One region of the Pseudomonas sp. E102 genome, then DNA from elsewhere that is predicted to be linked to it. Evidence: predicted binding sites of a transcription regulator. Region 1 holds the regulator's gene; each other region holds the start of a gene.
The links. The regulator sigma-54, encoded in region 1, starts transcription at its own class of promoters, with help from an activator protein. The targets are predictions, from matches to a motif close to ANTGGCATNNANNTTGCTNT.
Positions count from the first base shown of each region.

Region 1 (9,877 bases):
ATGGGCTACGCCCGCGAAGCCCTGCGCCAGGCGCTGGTCAATCTGGAAGCGATTCCGGCCCCGGCCGGCACGTTGCCGGTGGTGCTGGGCTCCGGCTGGTCCGGCGTGCTGCTGCATGAAGCGGTCGGCCACGGCCTGGAAGGCGATTTCAACCGCAAGGGCAGCTCTGCCTACAGTGGTCGCATGGGTGAAATGGTCGCCTCGAAACTCTGCACGATCGTCGACGACGGTACATTGGCCGGGCGTCGGGGCTCCCTGAGCGTTGATGACGAAGGCACCCCGACCGAGTGCACCACCTTGATCGAAAACGGCGTGCTCAAGGGCTACATGCAGGACAAGCTCAATGCTCGCCTGATGGGCGTCGCTCGCACCGGCAACGGTCGTCGCGAATCCTACGCGCACCTTCCGATGCCGCGCATGACCAATACCTACATGCTGGGCGGCCAGAGCGATCCGGCGGAAATCATCGCCTCGGTGAAAAAAGGCATCTATTGCGCCAACCTCGGCGGCGGCCAGGTGGACATCACCAGCGGCAAGTTCGTGTTTTCCACCAGCGAGGCCTACCTCATTGAAGACGGCAAGATCACCGCGCCGGTCAAGGGCGCGACCCTGATCGGCAACGGGCCGGAGGCGATGAGCAAAGTGTCGATGGTCGGTAATGACCTGTCGCTGGACAGTGGCGTGGGCACGTGTGGCAAAGACGGCCAGTCGGTGCCGGTGGGTGTCGGCCAGCCGACCTTGAAGATCGATGCGATCACCGTGGGTGGCACGGGCGCATGACGGAGCCTTGGGTGGAGTGCAAGGCCTCCACCCAAGGACGAGACTCAGCGCAGGCCGCGTTGAGTCTCGTCCAGCTCACGGATGTATTTGAAGATTTTACGGCTCGAGGCCGGCGGCTTGTTGTGCGCCAGTTCGTGCTGGGCCTGACGGATCAGGGAGCGCAATTGCTGGCGATCGGCCTCCGGGTAGTCGATGACGAATTTTTCCAAGGTGCCGTCATCGCCAGCGATCAAGCGATCACGCCAGCGTTCCAGGTTGTGGAAGCGCTCGTTGTACTGCCGGGTGGAGGCATCGAGCTGGTCGAGCAAAACCAGGATCGCGTCAGTGTCCTGGTCGCGCATCAGTTTGCCGATGAACTGCAGGTGCCGTTTACGCGCGATATTCGCGGTGTGCTTGGGCGCATCGGCCAGGGCCCGGCGCAAGGCGTCGGTCAATGGCAGTTTGGCCAGCAAGTCAGGCTTGAGTGTTGTGAGGCGCTCGCCGAGGTCAACCAGAGCATGCAGCTCGCGTTTGACCTGGGATTTGCTTTTTTCACCCTCGTAGAGGGAGTCGTCGTAAGAATCAACCATGGTGGCAGTCCGCAAAGAAACGCCGCCATGATAACCAGTCGGGGGCCGCTTGTCCGGCCCGGTCGCTAGAAGGCCAAGGGTTTGTACGAAAAACAGCGCAGGCAGTTTGCGTGCAAACCCGATACCGAAAGCAGAATTTGAGTGGAGAACACCATGAGTGCAGTTCAGAGCGTCGGTCCGCAGGCATTGCCGGCACTGCAGGAGCAAGTCGAGCAGATTCTCGCCGAGGCCAAGCGACAAGGTGCCAGCGCCTGTGAGGTGGCGGTATCGCTGGAGCAGGGATTGTCGACTTCGGTGCGCCAGCGCGAAGTGGAAACCGTTGAGTTCAATCGGGATCAGGGTTTCGGCATTACCTTGTACGTAGGCCAGCGCAAGGGATCGGCCAGCACTTCGGCCAGCGGGCCCGACGCCATTCGCGAAACGGTGGCCGCGGCGCTGGCGATCGCCAAGCACACGTCCGAGGATGACGCCTCGGGGTTGGCCGATGCCGCCCTTATGTGCAAGGAACTGAAGGATTTCGATCTGTTCCACGCCTGGGACATCACGCCCGAGCAAGCCATCGAACAGGCGCTGCGCTGTGAGGCGGCGGCATTCGATGCCGACCGCCGGATCAAGAATGCCGACGGTACGACGCTCAATACGCACCAGGGTTGCCGGGTTTATGGCAACAGCCATGGCTTTATCGGCGGTTACGCTTCGACCCGTCACAGCCTCAGTTGTGTGATGATCGCCGAGGCGGACGGGCAGATGCAGCGCGACTACTGGTATGACGTCAGTCGCCAGGGCACGTTGCTGGCGGACCCGGTGAGCATCGGCCAGAAAGCCGCACAACGGGTAGCCAGCCGCTTGGGCGCGCGGCCGGTGCCGACCTGTGAGGTGCCGGTGTTGTTTTCTGCCGAGCTGGCCGGTGGTCTGTTTGGCAGCTTCCTGTCGGCGGTGTCTGGCGGCAACTTGTACCGCAAGTCGTCGTTCCTGGAAGGCGCGCTGGGGCAGAAGCTGTTCCCGGAGTGGATGACCATTGACGAGCGTCCGCACCTGATGCAGGCCATGGGCAGCTCGGCATTCGACGGCGATGGCCTGGCCACTTACGCCAAGCCGTTCGTGGAAAACGGCGAGCTGGTGTCCTACATCCTTGGTACCTATTCGGGCCGCAAACTCGGCATGCCGAGCACCGCCAACGCTGGCGGTGTGCATAACCTTTTCGTTACCCATGGCGAAGAAGACCAGGCGGCATTGCTTCGGCGCATGGGCCGGGGGCTGTTGGTAACGGAGTTGATGGGCCATGGGCTGAACATGGTGACCGGGGATTATTCCCGTGGCGCGGCGGGTTTCTGGGTCGAGAATGGCGAGATCCAGTTCCCGGTTCAGGAAGTCACCATCGCCGGAAACATGCGTGACATGTTCAAGCAGATCGTGGCGGTGGGGAATGATTTGGAGCTGCGCAGCAACATCCGCACGGGCTCGGTGTTGATCGAGCGGATGACCGTGGCGGGTAGCTGATACTCAAGGCCACAAAAAAAGGCGCGTCATTCATGTGGATGACGCGCCTTTTTTGTGTCGATTAGAGCTCATGGCAAGTCCGTTTTTGTGGCGAGGGAGCTTGTTCCGCTGAGCCGCGAAGCGGCCCCAACATCTTGCGGCCGCTGCGCACTGGAGCGCCAGCCCGGCCGAGCGGGAGCAAGCTCCCTCGCGACGAAATGGCCTTGGGTCCGGAGGAGTTATTCCCCCTCGTCGAAATAGTTGTTGATCAGCGCCACCAAGGCATCCATCGCCTCCTGGGCCTGTTCGCCCTCGGTGCTCAAGTGGATCTTGGTGCCCTTGCCAGCGGCGAGCATCATCATCGCCATGATGCTTTTACCATCGACGGTACTCTCAGGCGTGCGCCCGACCCGGATCGTGGTCTCAGGAAACTGACCCGCCACACCTACGAATTTCGCCGACGCTCGGGCATGCAAACCCAGCTTGTTGATGATTTCAATTTCACGAGCAGGCATCGCGGTGTGAATCCTTTAGCTGAGGTCGCGGTGGCGAACCTGGACGTTCTTCAGGGATTGTTGCAGGAGCTGACCCAGGCGTTCGGTCAGGTAGACGGAGCGGTGATGGCCACCCGTACAGCCAATGGCGATCGTGACGTAGGCGCGGTTGCTAGCGGCAAAGCGGGGCAGCCATTTGAGCAGGTAGCTGGAAATGTCCTGGTACATCTCTTCGACATCCGGCTGGGCGGCCAAGTAGTCGATTACCGGTTGGTCCAGCCCGGACTGCTCGCGCAGTTCCGGTTTCCAATAAGGGTTGGGTAAACAGCGGACATCGAACACCAGGTCGGCATCTACCGGCATTCCGCGTTTGAAACCGAACGATTCGACGAGAAAGGCCGTACCCGGTTCTGGCTGGTTCAGCAGGCGCAACTTGAGGGTGTCGCGCAGTTGATACAGGTTCAGGTTCGTGGTGTTGAGCTTGAGGTCCGCCAGGTCCGCGATGGGCCCGAGCAGTTGGCTTTCGTCATGGATCGCTTCGGCCAGGGAGCGGCTCGCATTGCTCAGTGGATGGCGCCGGCGAGTTTCGGAGAAACGCTTGAGCAAGGTTTCTTCGTCGGCATCCAGGTAGAGCACATCGCATTGGATATGGCGGCTGCGCACTTCCTCGAGCAGTTCGGGGAAGCGCGACAAGTGGCTGGGCAGGTTACGGGCATCGACCGACACGGCGACCAGCGGTTGCGCCAGTTCGGTGTGGATCAGGGCGCGCTCGGCCAACTCCGGAAGCAGGCCTGCCGGCAAGTTGTCGATGCAGTAGTAGCCGCTGTCCTCAAGCACATTGAGGGCGGTACTTTTACCGGAGCCGGAGCGGCCACTGACGATGATCATGCGCATGTTTAATGACCGTTCTGCTCGTCCAGGACAACCTGATACAAAGCGTCGTTACTCGTTGCGCTGCGCAGTCTTTCGCGCACTTCCTTGCGGTCCAGCATGCTGGCGATCTGGCGCAGCAGCTCAAGGTGCGCATCGGTCGCCGCTTCCGGAACCAGCAATACGAACAGCAGGTCGACCGGGGCGCCGTCGATGGCGTCGAAATCTATGGGCGCTTCAAGGTGCAGTAGCGCGCTGATCGGCGACGTACAGCCTTTGAGGCGGCAATGTGGAATGGCGATGCCGTTGCCAAAACCGGTGGAGCCTAGTTTTTCACGGGCGATAAGGGCCTCGAAGACGTCCTGCATTTCCAGATCCGGCACTTCGCGGTGGATCAGGTTGGCAATTTGTTCGAGGGCTTTCTTCTTACTGCCACCCGGCGCGTTCACCTGGGAACGGCCGGGGGTCAGGATGGTTTCTAGTCGGATCATGGATTGGGGGGGTTAACGACCGGTTGCGCCCTGGAGGAGGCTCTGGGTCTTTTCCTTATGCTTTTTGAGTTGGCGATCCAGCTTGTCGGTCAGCAGGTCAATCGCGGCATACATGTCATCATGCTCCGCATTGGCAACCACTTCTCCGCCGGGAATATGCAGTGTGGCTTCGATCTTCTGCTTCAGCTTTTCGACGTTCAGAATGACTTGCACGTTGGTGATCTTGTCGAAATGCCTCTCCAATCGGTCGAGTTTTTCGCCGATGTAGGTGCGCAGGGGTTCGGTCACTTCCAGTTGGTGTCCACTGATGTTGACTTGCATACAGCTTCTCCTTCGTTGCCAGTGCATAAAGCGGCAGGCTGGGTGCCTGCCACTGGAACGCTGTGGCGTGGCCTGTTACATCAACCGCTTGCGTTCGCTCGAAGGTGCGATCCCCAGGGATTCGCGGTATTTGGCGACGGTACGGCGGGCCACCTGAATGCCTTGTGCCTCCAGTAAACCAGCGATCTTGCTGTCACTCAACGGCTTTTTCTGATTTTCCGCAGCGACCAGTTTTTTGATGATCGCGCGGATGGCCGTGGACGAGCATTCGCCGCCTTCGGAGGTGCTGACGTGGCTGGAGAAAAAGTATTTCAATTCATAGATGCCCCGAGGGGTATGCATGAATTTCTGGGTGGTCACCCGTGAAATCGTCGATTCGTGCATGCCCACCGCCTCGGCAATGTCATGCAGGACCAACGGCTTCATCGCTTCGTCGCCATATTCCAGGAAGCCGCGCTGATGCTCGACGATCTGGGTGGCGACTTTCATCAGGGTTTCGTTGCGGCTCTGCAGGCTCTTGATGAACCAGCGCGCTTCCTGCAACTGGTTGCGCATGAAGGTGTTGTCGGCGCTGGTATCGGCGCGTTTGACGAAACCTGCGTACTGGGCGTTGACGCGCAGCTTGGGCATCGACTCCTGGTTGAGCTCCACCAGCCAGCGATCGTTGTGCTTGCGCACGATTACGTCGGGGACGACGTATTCGGGCTCGGTGGATTCGATCTGTGAGCCAGGACGCGGGTTGAGGCTTTGCACCAGCTCGATGACCTGGCGCAGTTCATCTTCCTTGAGCTTCATGCGACGCATCAGTTGGCTGTAGTCGCGTCCGCCCAAAAGGTCGATGTAATCGGTCACCAGGCGCTTGGCTTCGGCCAGCCACGGGGTTTTGGCGGGCAATTGGCGCAGCTGCAGCAACAGGCATTCGCCCAGGTTGCGAGCACCGATGCCGGCGGGTTCGAACTGCTGGATGCGATGCAAGACGGCTTCGATCTCGTCCAGCTCGATGTCGAGCTCGGGGTCGAAGGCTTCGAGGATTTCTTCCAGCGTCTCGTCCAGGTAACCCTGGTTGTTGATGCAATCGATCAGGGTCACGGCGATCAGGCGATCGGTATCGGACATCGGCGCCAGGTTCAGTTGCCAGAGCAGATGACTCTGCAAGCTCTCGCCGGCGGACGTGCGGGTAGTGAAATCCCATTCGTCGTCATCGCCGCTCGGCAGGCTGCTGGCGCTGGTCTGATAGACGTCTTCCCAAGCCGTGTCCACGGGCAGGTCGTTGGGAATGCGCTCGTTCCATTCGCCATCCTCAAGGTTGTCCACCGTGGGGGCGGCTTCCTGTTGGTAGGTTGGTTCCTGGATTTCCGGGGTGGTTTTCTGCTCGACATTGTCGGCCAGTGGATCGGTGTTGTCGAAGTCGTCGCCCTCTTCCTGGCGTTCGAGCATCGGATTGGATTCCAGGGCCTCTTGGATTTCCTGTTGCAGGTCCAGGGTCGACAATTGGAGCAGGCGGATGGCCTGTTGCAGCTGCGGTGTCATCGTCAGCTGCTGGCCCATTCTCAAGACTAGCGATGGTTTCATGGCAGGGGCTTAACACCTTATTTGCCGGCGCACATGCGCCATCCACTACAGGGCGCCGGAGCGCCAAACTTAAGCAAATTATATGCCTGAAACTGAAGTGTTTGCCTAGGGGGCGTCTTCAATTAATTGAGAGTGCCCACGGGTCGTCATCGGACATTCGGCGCCACCCAGGCCTTCGCCTGAGGCTTCGTGGCTTAAAGGCGGAACTCGTGGCCCAGATACACTTCCTTGACCAGCTCGTTGGCCAGGATGGTGGCCGAGTCGCCCTCGGCGATCAACTGGCCGTCGTTGACGATATAGGCGGTCTCGCAGATGTCCAGTGTCTCGCGCACGTTGTGGTCGGTGATCAGCACGCCGATCCCCTTGGCCTTGAGATGATGGATGATCTGCTTGATGTCGCCCACCGAAATCGGGTCTACGCCGGCGAAGGGTTCGTCGAGCAGAATGAATTTCGGCGCGGTAGCCAGGGCGCGGGCAATTTCCACGCGACGACGTTCGCCGCCGGACAGGCTCATGCCCAGGTTGTCGCGAATGTGGCTGATATGGAATTCCTGCAGCAGGCTCTCCAATTCCTGGCGGCGGCCGGCCTTGTCGAGCTCCTTGCGGGTCTCGAGGATGGCCATGATGTTGTCGGCCACCGACAGTTTGCGGAAGATCGACGCTTCTTGCGGCAGATAACCGATACCGGCCTTCGCCCGGCCGTGCATCGGCTGGTGGCTGACATCCAGGTCGTCGATCAGTACGCGGCCCTGGTCGGCCTGAACCAGCCCGACGATCATGTAGAAACAGGTTGTCTTGCCCGCGCCGTTGGGGCCGAGCAAGCCAACGATCTGGCCGCTGTCGATGGACAGGCTGACATCGCGCACAACCTGGCGGCTCTTGTAGCTCTTGGCCAGGTGCTGGGCTTTCAGAGTTGCCATTACTGCGCCTTCTGCTCGTCGGTTTTCTTTTTCGGCTGGATCACCATGTCGATCCGCGGACGCTGTTCGGTCACCTTGCTGCCAGTGGCACGGCCGGCGCTGGCCAGCTTCTTGACCGTGTCGTAGACGATCTTCTCGCCTTGGGTCACGTTGTTGTCCTTGTCGACGACCTTGGCGCGGTCGATCAATACAACGCGGTCCTGGGCGGCGTGATACTGGATGGTGACCCCGTAACCCTGCACAGGCTTGGTGTCGCCTGCGGTCTGCAACTGTTCGAAGTACGCCAGGTTGCCCACGGATGTCACTACGTCGATGTCGCCGGACTGGGTGCGGGTGATGGTGACGGTATTGCCGGTCACCTTCATCGAGCCCTGGGTAATGATCACGTCACCCTTATAGGTGGCGACACCGTTCTTGTCGTCCAGTTGCGCGTCGTCGGCCTGGATGCGGATAGGCTGGTCGCGGTCGTTGGGAAGGGCCCAGGCGCTCGCGCTTCCCAGTGCAGCGCCCAGACTGAGCAAAATAGGGAGGGTTTTAGCGAGCTTCATACTGTCCTCTTACTTTCGATAGCAGGTGTATCCTGCTTTCCTTCAAATACGCCTTCATTCCCACGCCGGTCGACACGCCGCCAGCGCCGTCGATTCTAACGGGTTGCTCGGTCTGCGCATATTCTCGCTGCGGGAAGACCGTCATGCGACTGCTGGTGATGATGGTCGTACGGTTCTTTTCATCGGTCCGTGCGATGCGCACCGAGTCGATCAGTTCGACTTCGGTGCCGCCGGGATTGACCTCGGCCCGTTCGCTCTGCACGTGCCATGGAAATTCGGTACCCCGGAACATGTTCAGGTCCGGTTTGGTCACCAGCGTGACGTCGCTGGCCTTTACATGATCGACCTTGTCGGCCGTCATCTCGTACTGCACCTTTCCGTCCGGCAGGTATTGCAGGGTATGCGTATTGGTCGCATACCAGTCGATGTCATTTTCCTCGACCTTGGCCGCGGGTTGGTCAAGGAAGCGTTCCGGGCTGATGTTCCAATAGCCCACCGCAGCGAAAATCGCGGCGATGCAGCTGAACACCAGAATGGTGCGAATCTTCTTGCTTAGCATAAATGGCTCACAAGTATGCGGCGTTGGCCGCTTCGAGGTGGCCCTGGGCACGCAGGATCAGTTCACAGAATTCACGGGCTGCACCTTCGCCGCCCCTTGCCGTGGTGACGCCATGGGCGTGCTCGCGCACGAACGCCGCTGCGTTGGCCACTGCCATGCCCAGGCCGACCCGACGGATGACCGGCAGGTCCGGCAGATCGTCGCCCAGGTAGGCGACCTGTTCATAGCTTAGATTGAGTTGGCCAAGGAGCTCGTCCAGAACCACCAGTTTGTCTTCGCGGCCCTGGTAAAGGTGGGGGATGCCCAGGTTCTTCGCCCGCCGTTCGACCACCGGGGTCTTGCGGCCGCTGATAATGGCCGTTTGCACGCCCGAGGCCATCAGCATCTTGATGCCTTGGCCGTCGAGTGTGTTGAAGGTCTTGAATTCGCTGCCGTCTTCGAGGAAATAAAGGCGGCCGTCGGTGAGTACACCGTCGACGTCGAATACGGCGAGCTTGATGGTCTTGCCCCGTTGCAGCAGGTCGGTCGTCATTACATTACTCCAGCACGCAGCAAGTCGGACAGGTTGAAGGCGCCGATCGGGCGGTCTTCGTCATCCACTACCACCAGTGCGTTTATCCTGTGGTCTTCCATGATTTTAAGGGCTTCGGCGGCCAGCATGTCGGCGCGTGCGGTCTTGCCGTGCAGCGTCATGACTTCGTCGATGGTTGCGTTGCGAATGTCGATCGCGCGGTCGAGGGTGCGGCGCAGGTCGCCGTCTGTGAAAATCCCGGCGAGCTTGCCGTCGGCTTCGAGGATCACGGTCATGCCCAGGCCCTTGCGGGTCATTTCCATCAGCGCATCTTTGAGCAGCGTGCCGCGTTGCACCTGCGGCAGCTCTTCTCCGGCGTGCATCACGTTTTCGACTTTCAGCAGCAGGCGACGGCCCAGCGCGCCACCGGGATGGGAAAAGGCGAAATCCTCCGCCGTGAAGCCACGGGCTTCCAGCAGGGCCACGGCCAGGGCATCGCCCATGACCAGTGCCGCGGTGGTGGAGGAGGTCGGGGCCAGGTTCAGCGGGCAGGCTTCGTGCTCGACATGGACATTGAGGTTCACCTCGGCGGCCTTGGCCAACGGGGAGTCCGGGTTGCCGGTGATGCTGATCATCTGGATGCCCAGGCGCTTGATCAGCGGCAGCAACGTGAGGATTTCATTGGTCGAGCCGGAGTTGGACAGGGCCAGGATGACGTCGTCCCGGGTAATCATGCCCATGTCGCCGTGGCTGGCTTCGGCCG
Region 1 covers NZ_CP084025.1:3,947,094-3,956,970, reverse strand. Annotated here, with positions in the region: gene tldD (metalloprotease TldD) at 1-780, shown strand, start outside; gene yjgA (ribosome biogenesis factor YjgA) at 825-1,349, opposite strand; gene pmbA (metalloprotease PmbA) at 1,503-2,849, shown strand; gene DOCECA_RS18125 (HPr family phosphocarrier protein) at 3,068-3,343, opposite strand; gene rapZ (RNase adapter RapZ) at 3,359-4,216, opposite strand; gene ptsN (PTS IIA-like nitrogen regulatory protein PtsN) at 4,219-4,683, opposite strand; gene hpf (ribosome hibernation-promoting factor, HPF/YfiA family) at 4,696-5,004, opposite strand; gene DOCECA_RS18105 (RNA polymerase factor sigma-54) at 5,080-6,576, opposite strand; gene lptB (LPS export ABC transporter ATP-binding protein) at 6,771-7,496, opposite strand; gene lptA (lipopolysaccharide transport periplasmic protein LptA) at 7,496-8,044, opposite strand; gene lptC (LPS export ABC transporter periplasmic protein LptC) at 8,031-8,603, opposite strand; gene DOCECA_RS18085 (KdsC family phosphatase) at 8,611-9,135, opposite strand; gene DOCECA_RS18080 (KpsF/GutQ family sugar-phosphate isomerase) at 9,135-9,877, opposite strand, start outside.

Region 2 (9,877 bases), 490 kb from region 1:
AATAAACATAGAGAACGTGGAGACACCCATGCACACCGACACAACTCGCGAGAACCCGCAGGGCACCGCGCCGCTGGCCGCCGATTCGAGCCCGGATCTGTCCGCCACCGCGCCGGGCCAACTGCGCGTGATCAAGCGTAACGGCACTGTCGTTCCCTACACCGATGACAAGATCACCGTCGCCATCACCAAAGCGTTCCTCGCAGTTGAGGGCGGCACCGCTGCCGCCTCGTCGCGAATCCACGACACCGTCGCCCGCCTGACCGAACAGGTCACCGCGACCTTCAAGCGTCGCATGCCTTCGGGCGGCACCATCCACATCGAAGAAATCCAGGACCAGGTCGAACTGGCCCTGATGCGTGCCGGCGAGCAGAAAGTGGCTCGCGACTACGTGATCTACCGTGACTCCCGCGCCAAGGAGCGCGCCACCCGCGCGCCGGCCGACGCGCCGGTCCAGGCTCACCCTTCGATCCGCATCGCACGCGCCGACGGCAGCCTCGCGCCGCTGGACATGGGCCGCCTGAACACCATCGTCACCGAGGCCTGCGAAGGTCTGGAAGAAGTCGATGGCGACCTGATCCAGCGCGAAACCCTGAAGAACCTCTATGACGGCGTCGCCCTCAAGGACGTCAACACCGCCCTGGTGATGACCGCGCGGACCCTGGTGGAACGCGAGCCGAACTACTCGTTCGTGACCGCGCGCCTGCTGATGGACACCCTGCGCGCCGAAGGCCTGAGCTTCCTGGAAGTCGCCGAGAGCGCGACCCACCACGAAATGGCCGACCTGTACGCCAAGGCCCTGCCGGCCTATGTCGCCAAGGGGATCGAGTACGAATTGCTGAACCCTGTCCTGGCCGAATTCGACCTGGAAAAACTCGGCAAGGCGATCAACCACGAGCGTGACCAGCAATTCACCTACCTGGGCCTGCAAACCCTGTACGACCGTTACTTCATCCACAAGGATGGCGTGCGCTTCGAACTGCCGCAGGTCTTCTTCATGCGCGTGGCCATGGGCCTGGCGATCGAAGAGAAGCAGCGTGAAGACCGTGCGATCGAGTTCTACAACCTGTTGTCGTCCTTCGACTACATGGCCTCGACCCCGACCCTGTTCAACGCCGGCACCCTGCGTCCACAGCTGTCGAGCTGCTACCTGACCACCGTGCCGGACGACCTGTCGGGCATCTACGGCGCAATCCACGACAACGCCATGCTGTCCAAATTCGCCGGTGGCCTGGGCAACGACTGGACCCCGGTCCGCGCATTGGGCTCGTACATCAAGGGCACCAACGGCAAATCCCAGGGCGTCGTGCCGTTCCTCAAAGTGGTTAACGACACCGCCGTTGCGGTCAACCAGGGCGGCAAGCGCAAGGGCGCGGTCTGTGCCTACCTGGAAACCTGGCACATGGACATCGAAGAGTTCATCGAGCTGCGCAAGAACACCGGTGATGATCGTCGTCGTACCCACGACATGAACACCGCCAACTGGATCCCTGACCTGTTCATGAAGCGCGTCTTCGATGACGGCAAGTGGACCCTGTTCTCGCCGTCCGAAGTGCCGGACCTGCATGACCTGACCGGCAAGGCCTTCGAAGAGCGCTACGAGTACTACGAAGCCCTGACCGAGTACAACAAGATCAAGCTGTTCAAAGTCGTCCAGGCCAAAGACCTGTGGCGCAAGATGCTGTCGATGCTGTTCGAGACCGGCCACCCATGGCTGACCTTCAAGGACCCGTGCAACCTGCGCAGCCCGCAGCAGCACGTGGGCGTGGTCCACAGCTCGAACCTGTGCACCGAGATCACCTTGAACACCAACAAGGACGAGATCGCGGTCTGCAACCTGGGCTCGATCAACCTGCCGAACCACATCGTCGACGGCAAGCTGGACACCGCCAAGCTGCAACGCACCGTGAACACCGCCGTGCGCATGCTCGACAACGTGATCGACATCAACTACTACTCGGTGCCGCAAGCGAAGAACTCCAACTTCAAGCACCGTCCGGTCGGCCTGGGCATCATGGGCTTCCAGGACGCGCTGTACCTGCAGCACATCCCGTACGGTTCGGACGCTGCGGTCGAGTTCGCCGACAAGTCCATGGAAGCGGTCAGCTACTACGCGATCCAGGCTTCCTGCGACCTGGCCGACGAGCGCGGTTCGTACGAGACGTTCCAGGGTTCGCTGTGGTCCCAGGGCATCCTGCCGCTGGACTCGCAACAGATCCTGATCGCCCAGCGCGGCGAGAAGTACATCGACGTGGATCTGAAGGAAACCCTGGACTGGGCACCGGTTCGCGCCCGTGTGCAGAAAGGCATCCGTAACTCCAACATCATGGCCATCGCACCGACCGCCACCATCGCCAACATCACTGGCGTGTCGCAGTCGATCGAACCGACCTACCAGAACCTGTACGTGAAATCGAACCTGTCGGGCGAATTCACCGTGATCAACCCGTACCTGGTTCGCGACCTCAAGGCCCGCGGCCTGTGGGACTCGGTCATGATCAACGACTTGAAGTACTACGACGGTTCGGTGCAGCAGATCGAGCGCATCCCGCAAGAGCTCAAAGCGCTCTATGCGACCGCGTTCGAAGTGGACACCAAGTGGATCGTAGACGCCGCCAGCCGTCGCCAGAAGTGGATCGACCAGGCTCAGTCGCTGAACCTGTACATCGCCGGCGCCTCGGGCAAGAAGCTGGACGTGACCTACCGCATGGCTTGGTACCGTGGCCTGAAAACGACTTACTACCTCCGTGCCTTGGCCGCCACCAGCACCGAGAAGTCGACCATCAACACCGGCAAGCTGAACGCGGTTTCCGCTGGCGGCAACCACGGTGATGACTCAGTCCTGGCTGCTCCAGCAGGACCTGCGCCAGTGCCAAAAGCCTGCGCGATCGATGAGCCGGATTGCGAAGCTTGCCAATAAGCTGAGCGGGTAGGCGCCTAAAGGCGCCCGCTGAAAGAAGCCCCCGATAGACCGCTGGTTTATCGGGGGTTTTCTTTTGCCTGGCGAAAAGTAGGCGCCTGGGCCTGCCTCTTCGCGAGCCTGCTCGCGAAGAGGCAGGCCCAAGCAATACAAAACTGAAGCTCATGAAAAAGCCCCTCTTTCGAGGGGCTCCTTGTGCAGCTTTCAAGCGACCTTCGGCATCAAGCCATCTGAATGATGGTCTGCATGATGGTGCTCTGGGTAGAGATGGTCTTGGCGTTCGCCTGGTAATTGCTCTGCGCCTTGATCAGCTCGACCAATTCGTTGGTCAGGTTGACGTTGGACTCCTCCAGGGAGTTGGAGACGATCGAACCCAGGGTGCCGGTCTGTGGAGCATCGTAGCCCGGGATACCCGAGGCGAACGTTTCCTTCCAGCTGGTGCCGCCTACTGGCTGCAGGCCTTGCTCGTTGGTGAAGCTGGCAAGGGCGATCTGGCCGATCGGCTTGGTCTGGTTGTTGCTGAAGTTGGCGAGCATCACACCGCTGCCATCGATGGTCAGGTTGGTGATCTGGCCGGTGGCGTAGCCGTTCTGGGCAGGAATCGAACGAGCGGTGTCGGCGTTGAACTGAGTGGTGTTGCCCATCGAAATCGTGATGGTCGGTGCGCTGGCGGCGCCGTTGGCGGTCCAGGTTCCGTTGGTCACGGTGCCCGGAACCCAGCCGGTCAACACCAGATCGCTGTTAACGGTCGCTGGCGGAGTGGTGACCGTGGTCAACTTGCCGCTCGAATCGAAGTTCATGGTGGAAGGAACAGGCGCGGTCGCACCGGTCGTGGTCGGCAAGCTGCCATTGAGGTTACGACCATCGATCAAGGTATAGACGTTCCAGGTATTGGAGCCTGTCTTGACCATGTATTGGTCCATCGAGTGCTGGTTACCCTGGGTGTCGTAGATCGGGGTGGTGAACTGCTTGGTAAAGGTCGCCGTGTCAGCCGGGTTGAACGCGGCAGTGATCGGCGTCGCCGTCGAGTTCAGGTTGATGGTCGACGAAACCAGGCTGGTGGCTTGCGGCGGCAGGTTCGAGGTGTCGATGCGCAGGTCGGTCAGGATACCGTTGAGGATCTTGCCGTTGGCATCCACGCCATAGCCCTGCAAACGAGCCGTGCCATCGCTGTTGGTGACGTAGCCTTCCTTGTCGGTCTTGAAAGTACCGGCACGGGTGTAGCTCAGGGAGCCGTCGTTGCTCAGGACAAAGAAGCCCTGGCCCTGGATCCCCATGTCCAGCACGTTGCCGGTGTTGTTCACGTCACCCTGGCCGAACTGCTGGGAAACGTTGGCCAGGCGCACGCCGTTGCCGACGGTCTTGCTGCCCGAACCCAGCTTGGTGGCCGAGTAGACGTCTTCGAATTCCGCGCGGGACGATTTGAAACCGGTGGTCGCCACGTTGGCGATGTTGTTGCCGGTCACGTCCAGCTGTTTGTTGGCTGCATAGAGACCGCTAAGGCCGATGTTGAAAGACATGTTGACTCCTTTTGCCGGTTAGTCGGCTCTACATACCAATAGTTTGTACTTTGGACAGGGCGATGCTGCCCAGCCCGGCCAGGTTGAGCATCAGCTCACCGCCCGTCTGGCTGATCGTCACGCTGCTGACCGTGGCCGGCAGGTTGGTGATCAGCGACGTGGCCTTGCCATCGATGGTGGTCGAGGCCGCGAAGGTGTACGTGCCCGACTCTACCGTCGTGCCCGCGTCGTTCTTGCCGTCCCAGATGAAGGCAGAGTTGCCCGACTTCTGGCTGCCCAAATCGATGGTGCGGACGGTCTTGCCATCCTTGTCCATGATCTTGACGGTGAGGGAGGACACCGCCGCCGGAACCACCACGGTGCCGTTGAGGCTCTTGGAGGTGTCGACCACGGCCTTGTCACCCGGAGCGATCACCGAGCGGCCGACCAGGGACGAAGCCTGCAACGCTTGTGACGAGTTGTAGTTGCCGGCAATGCCGCTCACGGTTTCGTTGAGCGTGGTGATGCCTTCCAGGCTGCTGAATTGCGCCAGTTGGGCCACGAACTCACCGTTGTCCTGGGGTTCCAGCGGGTTCTGGTTTTTCAGCTGGGTCACGAGCAGTTGCAGGAACGCATCCTTGCCCAATTCCTGGTTGCCACTCGCCGCATTGGTCGCCGCACCCAGGCCATCGGCCTTGGTATTGGTCTTGACCGAGGAGTTGGCCAGAATCTCGTTGAGGCTCAAACCGCCTGTTGTATTGGTGACGCTCATATGAATCGCCCCTTATCACTGACCGAGGGTCAGGACCTTCTGCATCATGGTTTTGGCGGTGTTCATCATTTCGACGTTGGTCTGGAACGAACGACTGGCGGAAATCATGTCGGCCATTTCTTCGACGACGTTGACGTTCGGGTAATAGACATAACCCTTGGCGTCCGCGGCCGGATGGTTTGGCTCGTAACGTGCTTCGAGGTTGCTCTGGTCTTCAACGACGCCGAGCACCTGTACGCCCTGCCCCGCCGCGTCCTGGTCCTGGAACAGCGAATCGCTGCCGCCGGATTGGCCACCCTGGAACATGGTGGCGAACACCGGGTGACGGGCGCGGTAGGTCTGGTCGATGCTCGACGAAACGGTCTCGGCGTTGGCGATGTTACTGGCGACGGTGTTCAGGCGAGTGGTCTGGGCACTCATGGCACTGCCGGCGATGTTGAAAACGCTCGCGATCGACATGACTTACTCTCCACGCAGGGCCGATACCAGCCCTTTGAATTTACTGTTGAGCAGGGTGAAGCTGGCCTGGAAGTTCACGGAGTTTTCCGCGTAGTTGGACTGTTCCAGTTGAGCGTCCACGGTGTTCTGGTCGACCGAGGGCTGCATCGGCGTGCGATACATCAACGATTCGTCGCCGCTGCCTACGCCTTCGGCTTCGATATGACGGCTGTTGGTCATGTTCAAGGCGAAGTGGCCGTTCTTGGTCTTCTCGTTCTGCTCGGCGAGTACCTTGGAAAAGTCCAGGTCACGGGCCTTGTAGTTCGGCGTGTCGGCGTTGGCGATGTTGTTGGCCAGGACTTCGGCACGCTGGGCGCGGAAGCTCAGGGCCTGTTCGTGGATACCGAGCGCTTTATCGAAGCTGATGCTCATGTCGGAAACCTTTGGGTGACCAGAATGTACGTACGAAGGCTTTAGCAAGCGCCGTGCCACTTTCCGAAAGCCCGTAAACCGGGGCTTTGCGGGCAACGGCAAAGCGGCAATGCCAGAAAAGCGGCAATCGGTTTCCGCCGGATGCCGCTTTTCTGCCGCTTTCATCCAGGCAAAGGAAATCAAAATGTGGGAGCGAGCTTGCTCGCGATGGCGGTCTGTCAGTCAACGTTGATGTCGTCTGCAATACCGCTATCGCGAGCAAGCTCGCTCCCACAGGGGACAGTGGTGATTGAATATGAGCACGCAAAAAAAAACGGGAGCCCCTAGGGACTCCCGTTCTACCATCCAAGCCAATCACTTCGCCTGGTAAATGATCCCCGGGCTGCACTGGACCATCTGGTAATGGTCCGGCAAGCCGTTCAACGCCTCGGATGCACCCAGGAACAGATAACCACCCGGTTTCAGGGTGCTGTGGATGCGCGTCAGGATGTCCTTCTTCACCTCAGCGGAAAAGTAGATCAACACGTTGCGGCAGAACACGATGTCGAACTTGCCCAGGCTGGCGTAACTGTCCAGCAAGTTGAACGAGCGAAACTCCACGCGGCTCTTGATGGGCGCCTTGACCACCCATTTGCCCGGTCCCTTGGCGTCGAAATAACGTTGCAGGCGATCGGGCGACAGGCCGCGGCCGATGGCCAGGCTGTCGTACTCGCCGGTCTTGCAGTTGTTGAGCATGGTCCCGGACAGGTCGGTGGCGACGATCTGCACGCCGCCTTTCAACTGGCCAATGTTGGTGCGCTCGAACTCATCAATGGACATCGACAAGGAATAAGGTTCCTGCCCCGACGAACAGGCCGCCGACCAGATCCGCAGGCGCTGGCCCGGGCTGGCCTTGATGGCCGCCGGCAATACCTTGTTCTTCAATACCTCAAAGGGATAGGTGTCACGAAACCACAGGGTTTCGTTGGTGGTCATGGCGTCCACGACCATCTCGCGCAAGCCACTGCGCGGCTGGGTCTGGATACGCTGAACCAACTCGCCCAATGACTTGATGCCCTGTTGTTCCATCAACTTATTGAGACGGCTCGACACCAGGTACTGCTTGTTTTCACCAAGCAAGATGCCACAGGCTTTTTCCAGGAAGACCCGGAACTGTTCGAAATCCAAATTACCCGTAGACAAAATACCGCCTCTTTTCACTGTATTGACTTGCCGGGCGCACAACGCGCCCGACCTTTAGCCTGCTGACTTGATTCGCTCGACGACTCGGGAAGCGAGGTCATCGGGCCGGAACTTGGCCAGGAAGTCATCGGCGCCGACCTTCTTGACCATTGCCTGGTTGAACACCCCAGACAACGAAGTATGCAAGATGATGTGCAGCTTTTGCATGCGCGGGTCGCTGCGGATTTCCGATGTCAGCGTGTAGCCGTCCATCTCCGGCATCTCGATGTCGGAGATCATCATCAGGAACTCCTCTTCCGGCTTCTTGCCTTCGTCGACCAGGTTGCGCAGGTAATCCAGCGCTTGCCGCCCATCGTTCAGCGCAATCACTTCGACGCCGACCGTTTGCAGGCAACGCGTGACCTGCTTACGGGCCACCGAGGAGTCGTCGACGGTCAGCACCCGCAGGGAAACCGCCTTGTGCTGGGTCTCGGCATCTATCACGCCAACGGAAATCGTTTCCGGGGTCGGCGCCACTTCGGCGAGGATTTTCTCCACGTCGATGATTTCCACCAACTGGTTATCGACCCGGGTCACCGCCGTGAGGTAGTGGTCGCGGCCGGTCCCTTTGGGTGGTGGATGGATCTCTTCCCAGTTCATGTTGACGATGCGCTCCACCGATCGCACCAGGAACCCTTGGGTCTTGGTGTTGTACTCGGTGATGATCACAAACGGATTGCTCTGGTCCAGCAGTCGGCCGGAACCGGTCGCCATCGCCAGGTCGAGAATCGGGATGGTCGCTCCCCGGATATTCGCCACACCGCACACGACGGGACTGGATTTCGGCATCAGGGTCAGCTTGGGGCATTGCAGCACCTCGCGAACCTTGAACACGTTGATCCCATACAATTGTCGGCCGTCGAGACGGAACAACAACAGCTCCAGGCGATTCTGACCCACCAGCTGTGTGCGCTGGTTTACCGAATCCATCACTCCCGCCATGCCCTGACTCCTACCTAACGCTAATGTGTCCGACGCGCATTCATCACTAAACGGCACGGGGCTTGCTATTGAACCGGCATGAACGCACAAACGACATTTTCTCGACGCCTGACCACTCACTGCCGCCACTGGCTCGGTGCACTGCTGGCTGCCTGCCTGCTCGCTTCGGGCGGTCCTGCCCTTGGTGCCGCTGCGGTAACCTTGCCTGATCTCCTTATCGGCGTCACTCAGGGCTTTCTTGAGTTCACCGTAGAAGACTATCTGGCAACCAGTCAAACCGAAGGTCGCTACGAGATTGAAGTCAACCAGCTCGACCCGCGCCTGCGGATGCCGATGTGCGACAAGGAATTGACTGCCTCGCTGGAGAGCCCGGCCAGGCCCCTGGGCCGCGTCACGGTGAAGGTTCGTTGCGATAGCGCCGCGCCCTGGACGGTGTTCGTGCCCGCTCAAGTGCGCCTGTACCGGGAAATTGTCACCACCACTCGCCCACTCAAGCGGGCCGGGATCGTCGAGCCGCAGGACGTGGTGCTGCGTGAGCGCGACGTCAGCCAGATCAGCCAGGGTTTCCTGACGTCCGTCGATGAGGCCATTGGGCAGAAACTTGTCCGACCAATGGTCGCCGACCAGGTGGTGACCCAGGTGCATCTGGAACAGGCCGAGGTGGTTCGCAAGGGCGACCAGGTGGTCATCACCGCTCGCAGCGGCACCCTGGCCGTGCGGATGCCCGGCGAGGCCCTGGCCAACGGTGGCATGCGCGAACAGATTCGGGTGAAAAACCTCAATTCCCAACGGGTCATCAAGGCACAGGTGATAGCGCCTGGCCAGGTGGAAGTGGCTATGTAAGAGGCTGTAAGGAGGGTAGACAGGCTGGCGCTTGACCTCGGTGTTCCCTAGACTGTGCCTTGTACGAAGGCAAGCGCGGACGTGCGCTCGTTCATTTGAAAAATGAGCCTAAAGTTTTTTTGGGGATGGCCGAAAACATGGCAAGCGTCCAAATACCCAGAGGTTTTTTACCATGGTCATCGATTTCAATCGTTTAAACAGCTCCTCGCCCCTGACAGGCACTGCGCGCACCAGCGCCAGCAAGGAAACCGTCGAAACCGACAAATCCAAGCCAGCCGACCAGGCCGCCACTGTCAGCAACGGGGAATCGGTACACCTCAGCAATGAGGCTCAACAGTTGCAGAAGGTCACTGACAAGCTGCGCGATCAACCTGTCGTCGACAACGCCCGCGTGGCCGCGTTGAAAGCAGCAATCGCCGATGGCAGCTATCAAGTCGACAGCAACCGTGTAGCCAGCAAGCTGCTCAACTTCGAAGCCCAGCGCTAGGCCCCCGCCTGCGCCAGGCTTTTGGACGCTTAAGACCCAAGGCCAGCCATGCACGACACTCATTTATTGCAACTGATCATCGACGACTTTGCTCCAGCGCAACAATTGTTGGAGCTGTTGCAGACCGAAGCCCTGGCATTGCACGGGCGGGACATGCCCCTGCTGGAAAATATTCTGGCGCAAAAGCAGGCATTGATCATTTTGCTCGACCAGCATGGCCGCAAGCGCAGCGAAATCCTCGCCAGCCTCAACCTGCCCGCCGATAACAGTGGCCTTGAGCAATTGGCCAGCCAATCGTCGATCGGCGATCAGCTGTTGTCGCA
Region 2 covers NZ_CP084025.1:3,456,401-3,466,277, forward strand. Annotated here, with positions in the region: gene DOCECA_RS15790 (ribonucleoside-diphosphate reductase subunit alpha) at 29-2,920, shown strand; gene flgE (flagellar hook protein FlgE) at 3,142-4,440, opposite strand; gene flgD (flagellar hook assembly protein FlgD) at 4,469-5,191, opposite strand; gene flgC (flagellar basal body rod protein FlgC) at 5,207-5,650, opposite strand; gene flgB (flagellar basal body rod protein FlgB) at 5,654-6,061, opposite strand; gene cheR (protein-glutamate O-methyltransferase CheR) at 6,416-7,243, opposite strand; gene DOCECA_RS15820 (chemotaxis protein CheV) at 7,298-8,224, opposite strand; gene flgA (flagellar basal body P-ring formation chaperone FlgA) at 8,303-9,067, shown strand; gene flgM (flagellar biosynthesis anti-sigma factor FlgM) at 9,240-9,554, shown strand; gene DOCECA_RS15835 (flagella synthesis protein FlgN) at 9,603-9,877, shown strand, end outside.
Region 2: flgB (flagellar basal body rod protein FlgB) is a predicted target of sigma-54. The motif match lies at 6,103-6,122, and genes of this name have one in related genera.

Region 3 (9,877 bases), 2.8 Mb from region 1:
TTCGTCCAACGCGCAGATATCCAGCCAGTTCATGCCGGCACCTCCAGGTTTTTCACGGGGATGGCCTCGAACTCTTTTTTCAGTTGAGGCTGTTCCAGCCGCTGTTTCCAAGGGTCCCGTTCCAGGGACAGGGAAAACTTCAGACGTTCGTTGAGGGCCTTGCGCCGCTCCGGGTCTTCCAATACCGCTTTCTTGATGTGCTCCATGCCGACCCGCTGCATGTAGTGCACGGTGCGTTCGAGGTAGAAGGCTTCCTCGCGGTACAGCTGAAGAAAAGCACCGTTGTATTCGCGTACTTCTTCGGCGGTCTTGAGCTTGACGAAAAACTCGGCGACCTCGGTCTTGATCCCGCCGTTGCCGCCGATGTACATCTCCCAGCCGGAATCGACGCCGATAATGCCTACGTCCTTGATGCCTGCTTCCGAGCAGTTGCGAGGGCAACCGGAGACAGCCAGCTTCACTTTGTGCGGCGACCACATATTGAACAAGTCATGTTCGAGCTCGATGCCAAGCTGGGTGGAGTTCTGCGTGCCGAAGCGGCAGAACTCACTGCCCACGCAGGTCTTCACCGTGCGGATGGATTTGCCGTAGGCATGGCCGGACGGCATATCGAGGTCTTTCCACACGCCGGGCAGGTCTTGCTTCTTGATGCCCAGCAAGTCGATGCGCTGACCGCCAGTGACCTTGACCATGGGCACGTTGTACTTGTCGGCGACATCGGCAATGCGCCGCAGCTCGGACGGGTTGGTCACGCCGCCCCACATCCGCGGCACTACGGAGTAGGTTCCGTCTTTCTGGATATTGGCGTGGGCGCGTTCGTTGATCAGGCGCGACTGCGGATCGTCCTGGGCTTCGCCGGGCCAGGTGGAAATCAGGTAATAGTTCAGCGCAGGTCGGCAGGTGGCGCAGCCGTTCGGGGTGCGCCAGTTCAGGTAGCTCATGGTTCCGGCGATGGTCAGCAGGTGCTGGTCGCGGATCGCCTGGCGAATCTGGCCGTGGTTGAGGTCGCTGCAGCCGCAGATGGCTTTCTCGCTTTTCGGCTTGACGTCCGCCGCGCCGCCCACGGTGTTGATCAGGATCTGCTCCACCAGGCCGGCGCAGGAGCCGCAGGAACTGGCGGCCTTGGTGTGTTTCTTCACGTCATCGACGCTGAACAGCCCGTGTTCCTGGATCGCCTTGACGATGGTGCCCTTGCACACGCCGTTGCAGCCGCAGACTTCGGCAGTGTCGGCCATGCTCATGGCTTTGTCCTGGCCCTGATGGCCTACATCGCCAAGTGCGTTTTCGCCGAACATGAGGTGGTCGCGGATCTCGCTGATGGCGTGATTCTCACGAATCTGGCGGAAATACCATCCGCCATCCGCCGTATCGCCGTACAGACAGGCGCCGACCAGCACGTCATCCTTAATCACCAGTTTTTTGTAGACGCCGCCGATCGGGTCGGAAAGGGTGATGGTCTCGGTGCCTTCGCCGCCCATGAAGTCGCCGGCGGAGAACAGGTCGATGCCGGTGACTTTCAGCTTGGTTGACGTGACTGACCCCTTGTAAGTGGCGAAACCCAGTTGCGCGAGGTGGTTGGCGCAGACTTTTGCCTGTTCGAACAACGGCGCGACCAGGCCGTAGGCGGTGCCACGGTGGCTGGCGCATTCGCCGATGGCGTAAACGCGTGGGTCGTAGGTCTGCATCGTGTCGTTGACCAGGATCCCGCGGTTGCACGGGATGCCGGATTTTTCAGCCAGCTCGGTGTTGGGACGGATGCCAGCGGCCATTACCACCAGGTCGGCGGGAATGACGTCGCCGTTCTTGAACTGTACCGAGCCGACACGGCCATTGCCGGCGTCATGCAGGGCCTGGGTCTGTTCGCTGAGACGGAATTTCAGGCCACGGCTTTCCAGGGCGGTTTGCAGCAGTTGGCCGCTGGTCTTGTCCAATTGCCGTTCCAGCAGCCATTCGCCGATGTGCACGACGGTCACGTCCATGCCGCGCAGCTTCAGGCCGTTGGCGGCTTCCAGGCCCAGCAGGCCGCCACCGATCACCACAGCGTGTTTATGGGTCTTGGCGGTTTCGATCATCGCCTGGGTGTCGGCGATGTCGCGGTAGCCGATCACGCCATTGAGGGTGTTGCCGGGGATCGGCAGGATGAACGGCGTGGAACCGGTGGCGATGAGCAAGCGGTCGTATTCGGCTTCGCTGCCGTCTTCGGCGATGACCCGGCGCTTGACCCGGTCGATCTCTACTACCTTGCGGTTGAGCAACAGCTTGATGTTGTTTTCCTGATACCAGTTCAGGTCGTTGAGCACGATTTCTTCGAACGTCTGTTCCCCGGCGAGCACGGGTGAGAGCAGGATGCGGTTGTAGTTGGCGTGGGGCTCGGCGCCGAACACCGTGATGTCGTAGAGCTCATTGCTCAACTTGAGCAGTTCCTCGAGGGTTCGAACCCCGGCCATGCCGTTGCCGATCATTACCAGTTTGAGTTTTTTCATCAGGGTTCTCCGCAAGCTCAGGCCTGTTTCATCACGGCGGTCAGGCTGGCTCGACAATTTTTCGAAAACAAAAAAAGGCGTCCCGCTAGCACAGCTAGCGAGGACGCCTTTGTCCTGGTCCCGTTCTCTCGGGAAGCACCGCCTTCATCGTTGGAAGCGTTGCTTTATGTATGGTGAGAGAGGTTATGCAGTGGTTGTGCCAAGTGCTTCGGGAACGCGGATTTGTTGGGTGATCGGCGGGTCGGGTGAAACCGAGGGGAATTTATTGCACCGAATCAAAGCGTGTTGCTCGCTAATGGAGCGTGGGGCCGATAGTTTGTAGTGGTAGACAGGCCGCCATCGCGAGCAAGCTCGCTCCCACAGGTTTTGTTTCCACTGAGGATCCAGTGTGGGAGCGAGCTTGCTCGCGATGGGGGGCGACCGGATTTCAGCTGTTAAACACCAGGAATAGCAGCACCACATTCACCACCAACGACACCAGCGCCAACGTCCGCCACACTTTCAGCGGCTCTCTCTCGAGCAAAGGCCTGGGCCTTACGCTCATGCTGCGCCGCTCGCCCTGTTCCAGAACCAACAGCCATTCCTCGGCTGTTTCAAAGCGCTGCGCGGGGTCTGCCGCCACGGCCCGTTCCAGGCTTTGTCCAAGCCATTCGGCAAGGTCCGGTCGATAGCGGCTGGCGTTGATCGGCACGCCAAAGCGCGGGCGCTGGAAGGCTTCGATTTCGCCGTAGGGATAGTGCCCCGTCAGCAGGAAATACAAGGTCACGCCGACCGCATACAAATCCTGTTGCGCCGTAGGGGCGTTGCCGCCGAAGGCTTCCGGGGCAATGTAGCTGGGCGTTCCGGGCAGCACGTTGGCCTGGTCCTCGGACAGGCCGGGGCAGTACGCGAGGCCAAAATCCAGCAGGCGCAATTCGCCATCGTCTCCCAGGTGCAGGTTTTCCGGCTTGATGTCGCGGTGGTAGATCTGCCTTCGATGCAGCAGACCCACCGCTCGCACCAACCGCTGCGCCAGATCTTGCCATTGGGCCAGCGACAGCGGACCGCCCTGGTTGAACAGCTCGGCCAGGGTCGCGCCCGGGTATTCGCGCATCACGTAGTACAGATGCTGGCGCTGAGGCACGCCATGCACCTCCGGAAATTGCCTGCCCGCGACCCGCTTGAGAAACCATTCTTCCGATAGCAGCGCCTGGCCAGCCCGGGTGTCGTCCCGTAACTGCCCGGGCAAGGTTTTCAGCAGCCAGGGTTGGCCCTGGCCATCGCGTACCCGGTAGAGCAACGACTGCTGGCTCTGGCCGAGCGCGCCTTCGATCTGCCAGCCCTCGAACACTTGGCCCGCCTTCAGCGCAGGTGGCAGGGGCCACTGCTGCAATTGGATCAGCGCGTCGCCGATGCTCGCTTCGCCCACCGCATCGACCCGCACCAGCAGCGCGCTGGCGTTGTCCTGGCTACCGGCCAGATGCGCGGCGTTGACCAGCGTCTGCGCGGCGAGATTGAGGTCCGGCTGGTCGCGCAGGATGCCGGCGATGGCCGTGTCCCCGAGTACCGCCCAGACACCGTCGCTGAGCAGCACGAAGGTTTCGTCTTCGCGTAGCTCACCGTCCAGGAAATCGAGGATCAGGTGCTGATCCAACCCCAGGGCGCGCTTGAGCACATGCTGCATGCCCTGTTGTTCCCAGACATGGTCTTCGCTGACCCGTTGCAGGTTGTCGGCGTGCCAGCGGTAGACCCGGCAATCGCCGACATGGGCGAGGGTGAAGCGCCGGCCCCGCAGCACCAGGGCACTGACGGTGGTGAGCAGCGGCTGCCCGCCACCGTTGGCCTGCAGCCAGCGGTTCTGCGCCGACAGCAGCCGGTCGAGTGCCTGGGCCACGCCCCAGGTTTGCGGCGTGGCGTAGTAGTCCAGCGCCAGTGCCTGCAAAGTAGAGCGCGCCGCCAACCCGCCATCGGCGCATTGGCTCACACCGTCGGCGATAGCGAACAGGTAACCCTTGCTGGCGGCCAAGGCCGGGGCAGGGGTCACCAGGCGCAGGGCGTCCTGGTTCTCCTCCCGTGGGCCGATGGCACTGGCTTCGGCAAAACTCAATTGCAGGCTCATGATGGGCGGTCAGACCCGAGCAGCGGTGACGGCGGCCGAACCCCAGGTGGTTCTCCAGCGACGCTTGACGCCGTGCAGGCCGAACCAGGCCAGGACACCAAGGCTGGCGAACAACCACAACGCCAATTGGTAGCTGCCGGTGCTCTGCTTGATCGCGCCCATGCCCGCCGCGAGGGCGAAGCCGCCGATGCCGCCGGCCATGCCGATCAGCCCGGTCATCACGCCGATTTCCCGACGGAAACGTTGTGGCACCAGTTGGAACACCGCGCCGTTGCCCGCACCCAGGCCAAGCATGGTGCAGACGAACAAAGCCAATGCCGCATAGGAACTTGGCAGGTTGAACCCCACCGCGGCGATGCAGACGGCCGCGACGGTGTACATGCCGAGCAAGGTGCGGATGCCGCCGAAGCGGTCCGCCAGGGCGCCGCCCAATGGGCGCATGAGGCTGCCACCAAAGACGCAGGCGGCGGTGTAGTAGCCGGCCTTGACCGGGCTCAGGCCATATTGGTCATTGAAGTAGCCGGGCAGGGCGCTGGCCAGGCCGATGAAGCCGCCGAAGGTCACGCTATAGAAAAACATGAACCACCAGCTGTCCCGGTCGCCCAGGGCCTTGAGGTAGTCGGCCATGGATTTGGCCTTGGGGCGCTCGGGGGCGTTCTTGGCCAGCCAGGCGAAGAGGACCAGGGTCAGCACCAGCGGGATCAGCGCGAAGCCGAACACGTTGGTCCAGCCGAAGGCCACGGCCATGACCGGTGCGATCAATGCGGCGAGCACGGTGCCCGAGTTGCCAGCCCCGGCGATGCCCATGGCCTTGCCCTGGTGCTGCGGCGGATACCACTGGGAGGCCAGCGGCAGGGCCACGGCGAACGAAGCGCCGGCCACACCGAGGAACAGGCCTAGCAGCAGCGCTTGCTCGTAGCTGTGGATGCCCAGTTTCCAGGCGCAGAACAGCGCACCAATGACGATCACCTGACCGACCATGCCGGCGGTCTTCGGCGAAATCCGGTCGGCCAGCAGGCCCATGAACAGGCGCAGTACGGCACCGGCGAGGATCGGGGTGGCGACCATCAGGCCGCGCTGTTGCGTGGTCAGGTGCAGGTCGGCAGAGATCTGCACCGCCAACGGGCCAAGCAGGTACCAGACCATGAAGCTCAGGTCGAAATAGAGGAAGGCCGCGAACAATGTCGGGGTGTGGCCGGATTTCCAGAAGCTTGAATTCATCGCGCACCTCAGCTGTAAAAGTCTCGAGAAATGAGTCAGTGCTTTGAGCAGTGCGCCGCCTGTGGTCGCACCACCGGTCCCGCGGGACCAAAACAAAAAAACGCCGCAACCCGGATTGCCTGAGTGGCAAGAGGGTGTGCGACGTCTTTGTCGTAGGTGGGGCAACCGCCGTTGGTTACCTGTGGGGTTGCTTAAGCGAGATCTGTGCCAACCCGAGGGAGGGGGATGGCTATCGCGAGCAGGCTCGCTCCCACAGTGGGTCGGGGGCGTTCGCAAAGTGCTGCGTTCACCCTGAGATCAATGTGGGAGCGAGCTTGCTCGCGATGACGGTGGGTCAGTCGATTGAGATGTTGAAAGCGGGATTGCAATCGCGAGCAAGCTCGCTCCTACAGTGGAGCTGCGGTCTATTGTGGGAGCGAGCCTGCTCGCGAATGGGGCAGGCCAGGCACTACAAGGCTTTCAGCCAAGCAATTCATTCATCGCAATGATCTGCTCCGCCACCTGGATCAGCTTCTGCTGGCGGCTCATGGCCTGGCGGCGCATCAGCGTGTAGGCCTGTTCCTCGTTGCACTCTTTCATCTTCATCAGCATGCCCTTGGCCAGTTCGATGCGCTTGCGTTCAGCCAGTTGCTGGTCGCGGGCCAGCAATTGGGCGCGCAGGGCCTGGTCGCTTTCGAAGCGCGCCATGGCGACATCAAGGATCGGTTGCAGGCGCGCGGCGTGGATGCCTTCGACGATGTAGGCACTCACACCCGACTTGATGGCCTGGCGCATCACATCCGGATCGTGCTCGTCGGTAAACATGACGATCGGTCGCGGCTGGTCGCGACTGACAAGCACTACTTGCTCCATCACATCGCGTCCGGGTGACTCGGTATCGATCAGGATCACGTCCGGACGCACCGTTTCGACGCGCGCTGGCAGGTCGATGGTCAGGCCGGATTCGTCGATCACTTCGAAGCCGGCCTCAATCAAGGCCGCTCTAAGGCGGCCGACTTTTTTCGCGGTGTCGTTGATCAGCAGGATACGCAGCATAATCGTGGCTCCTGTCAGCGGCTGGCGAGAAGGGGAGCCGCATCGCTCAAGGCGTGCAGTTTGAAGCTGCGGGCGTACCCGGCCGGGTCCGTGCCGTCCCAGGTGGTGCCGTCGATCAGTTGGCTGCTGCGCATGTCCTGGCCTGGGGGCGTCATGCCCAGTGTCGCAGCAGCTTCACGGTACAGCTCGAGTTGCTGGACCTGGCGCGCGACGGCCAGGTAGTCCGGGTCTTCGCGCAGCAGGCCCCAGCGGCGGAACTGTGTCATGAACCACATGCCGTCGGACAAGTATGGCAGGTTCACCTCGCCGCCTCCGTGGAAGCGCATGGCATGGGGATCCTGCCAGCTGTTGCCCAGGCCGTCGGCGTAGATGCCCAGCAGGCGCGGCTCGATGCAATCCAGCGGCGCATCGAGGTATTCGGGCGCGCTGAGCAATTGCGCGGTACTGCGACGGTTCTCGACGCTTTGCTCGATGAAACGGCTGGCTTCAAGGATCGCCATGACCAATGCCCGGGCGGTATTGGGGTATTGCTCGACGAAAGCGCGGGTGCAGCCGAGGACTTTCTCCGGGTGATCGGGCCAGATCGTCTGGGTGGTCGCCAGGGTAAAACCAAGGTTCTGCTTCACCGCGCTGGCGCACCAGGGTTCGCCCACGCAAAAACCGTCGATACGACCAGCTTGCAAGTGCGCGACCATTTGCGGCGGTGGCACCACGACGCTGTCGACGTCCGATAAAGGATGAATGCCCTGGGCCGCGAGCCAGTAGTAGAGCCACATGGCGTGGGTGCCGGTGGGGAACGTCTGGGCGAACGTCAGTTTCGGGCGAGTTTGGTGCACGTGCTGTTCCAGTGCCTCAGGACTGGTCACGCCTTGGGCCTGGAGGCCGTGGGACAGGTTGATGCTCTGGCCGTTCTGGTTCAGCCCCATCAGCACGGCCATGTCGGTGGGCGCGACGCCGCCGATGCCCAGGTGCACGGCATAGATCAGGCCGTACAGGCTGTGGGCTGCGTCGATTTCGCCACTGACCAGCTTGTCCCGCAGGTTAGCCCAGGACGCCTGGCGCTTGAGGTTCAAGGTCAGGCCGTAGGGTTGGGCGAAGCCTTGGGTGGCGGCCACCACCACCGGGGCGCAGTCGCTCAGGGCCATGAAGCCAAGATTGATCGCGCTTTTTTCCGGGGCATCGCTGCCATTGACCCAGGCCAGGGGCGTGGCTGGAACTTCATTCATCGATATCACCTTCCACATCAAAAAGCGCCGTGTCCGGGCCAAGGAAGGCCGGACGCCGACGCCGTTGTCCTTTGAAACAGTGCGGCACTCATTCCGTCGTTGGCATGGGGCGCTGATGACCAAAAAGGTGCAAGGCATATGCCAGCGCTGCGGTTTTGTGCGAGCGCCTCGCTTGCGACGCCGTTGCGCGGCTATAATCGCGGCCTCATTTCGTCGCCCGAGTCAAAGCCGCCCATGTACACCCTGGCCCGTGAACTGCTGTTCAAACTCTCCCCGGAAACCTCCCACGACCTGTCCCTGGACCTGATCGGCGCGGGCGGGCGCTTGGGCCTCAACGGTCTGCTGTGCAAGGCTGCGGCGAAACTGCCGGTGACGGTCATGGGCCTGGAATTTCCCAACCCGGTCGGGTTGGCGGCGGGCCTGGACAAGAATGGCGCCGCCATCGACGGCTTTGCGCAACTGGGTTTCGGCTTCGTCGAGATCGGCACCGTGACGCCGCGGCCACAGCCGGGCAACCCGAAGCCACGATTGTTCCGTCTGCCTCAGGCCGAGGCGATCATCAATCGCATGGGCTTCAACAACCTGGGCGTCGATCACCTGCTGGCCCGTGTCGCGGCGGCCAAGTACAAGGGCGTGCTGGGCATCAACATCGGCAAGAATTTCGACACCCCGGTGGAGCGCGCCGTCGACGACTATCTGATCTGCCTGGACAAGGTCTATGCCCATGCCAGCTATGTCACCGTAAATGTCAGCTCCCCGAACACTCCGGGGCTGCGTAGCCTGCAATTTGGTGACTCCCTCAAGCAATTGCTCGCCGACCTGGCCCGGCGCCGCGCGGAGCTGGCGGTTATCCATGGCCGGCATGTTCCGTTGGCCATCAAGATCGCCCCGGACATGAGCGACGAGGAAACCGTCCAAGTGGCCCAGGCCCTGATCGAGACCGGCATGGACGCGGTGATTGCCACCAATACCACCCTGGGACGCGAAGGCGTCGAAGGGCTGGAACACGGTGACGAGGCGGGCGGTTTGTCTGGTGCGCCGGTGCGTGACAAGAGCACCCATACCGTGAAAATCCTGGCGGGTGAACTGGCGGGACGCTTGCCGATCATTGCGGCGGGCGGGATCACCGAAGGCCGGCATGCCGCCGAGAAAATCACCGCTGGGGCAAGCCTGGTGCAGGTTTATTCGGGTTTCATCTACAAGGGGCCGGCGCTGATTCGAGAGTCGGTGGATGCGATTGCGGCGTTGGGGTGATTCCTTAGGTTGGTGAGGTCCATTTGTGGCGAGGGGATAAAGCCCCTCGCCACACAGTGTTTTCAGCTCAAATCCGCGAATCCCGGGCATTAAAAAGGGCTCCAGAAGGAGCCCCTTGGGCCGTGGCCCGCCGTCCGGATGGGACGTGCGTGGTTAAATCGGTTTGGATGTCAAGTTGTCGAGTTCTTGAGTAATAAGCCCTGTGTCAGCCGACGGCGTGAAGTTCGTTGAGTCTATGGATACCCGCAGTGCCGGTCATACCGTCCCAGTTGTCGCCGCGTCCTTCCCGCCAGCCATTGATCCAGGCTTGACGTACCGACGGTAGAGTAAAGGGGCAAAGCTCACGGGATTTACCACCAACGCCATATTGGTAACCGCGTAAAAATGCTCTTTCCAACGGATCACGCTTAAGTCTTCTCATAGGGTGTTGCCCTCACTTGTTGACTGTTGCTTAGCGTCGACCTCTATTGAGGCCGGGGCAGAATCATTCTGCCGTTGGCGGCTCGTTGCCGGCGTGACGAGCCGAGGTGTTGACGCCGTTGCGACGTCAACCTGTGGTG
Region 3 covers NZ_CP084025.1:1,137,721-1,147,597, forward strand. Annotated here, with positions in the region: gene nirD (nitrite reductase small subunit NirD) at 1-33, opposite strand, end outside; gene nirB (nitrite reductase large subunit NirB) at 30-2,483, opposite strand; gene DOCECA_RS05355 (protein kinase domain-containing protein) at 2,911-4,581, opposite strand; gene DOCECA_RS05360 (nitrate/nitrite transporter) at 4,591-5,802, opposite strand; gene DOCECA_RS05365 (ANTAR domain-containing response regulator) at 6,262-6,837, opposite strand; gene DOCECA_RS05370 (CmpA/NrtA family ABC transporter substrate-binding protein) at 6,852-8,063, opposite strand; gene DOCECA_RS05375 (quinone-dependent dihydroorotate dehydrogenase) at 8,298-9,317, shown strand; gene rmf (ribosome modulation factor) at 9,523-9,738, opposite strand.
Region 3: DOCECA_RS05370 (CmpA/NrtA family ABC transporter substrate-binding protein) is a predicted target of sigma-54. The motif match lies at 8,190-8,209, and genes of this name have one in related genera.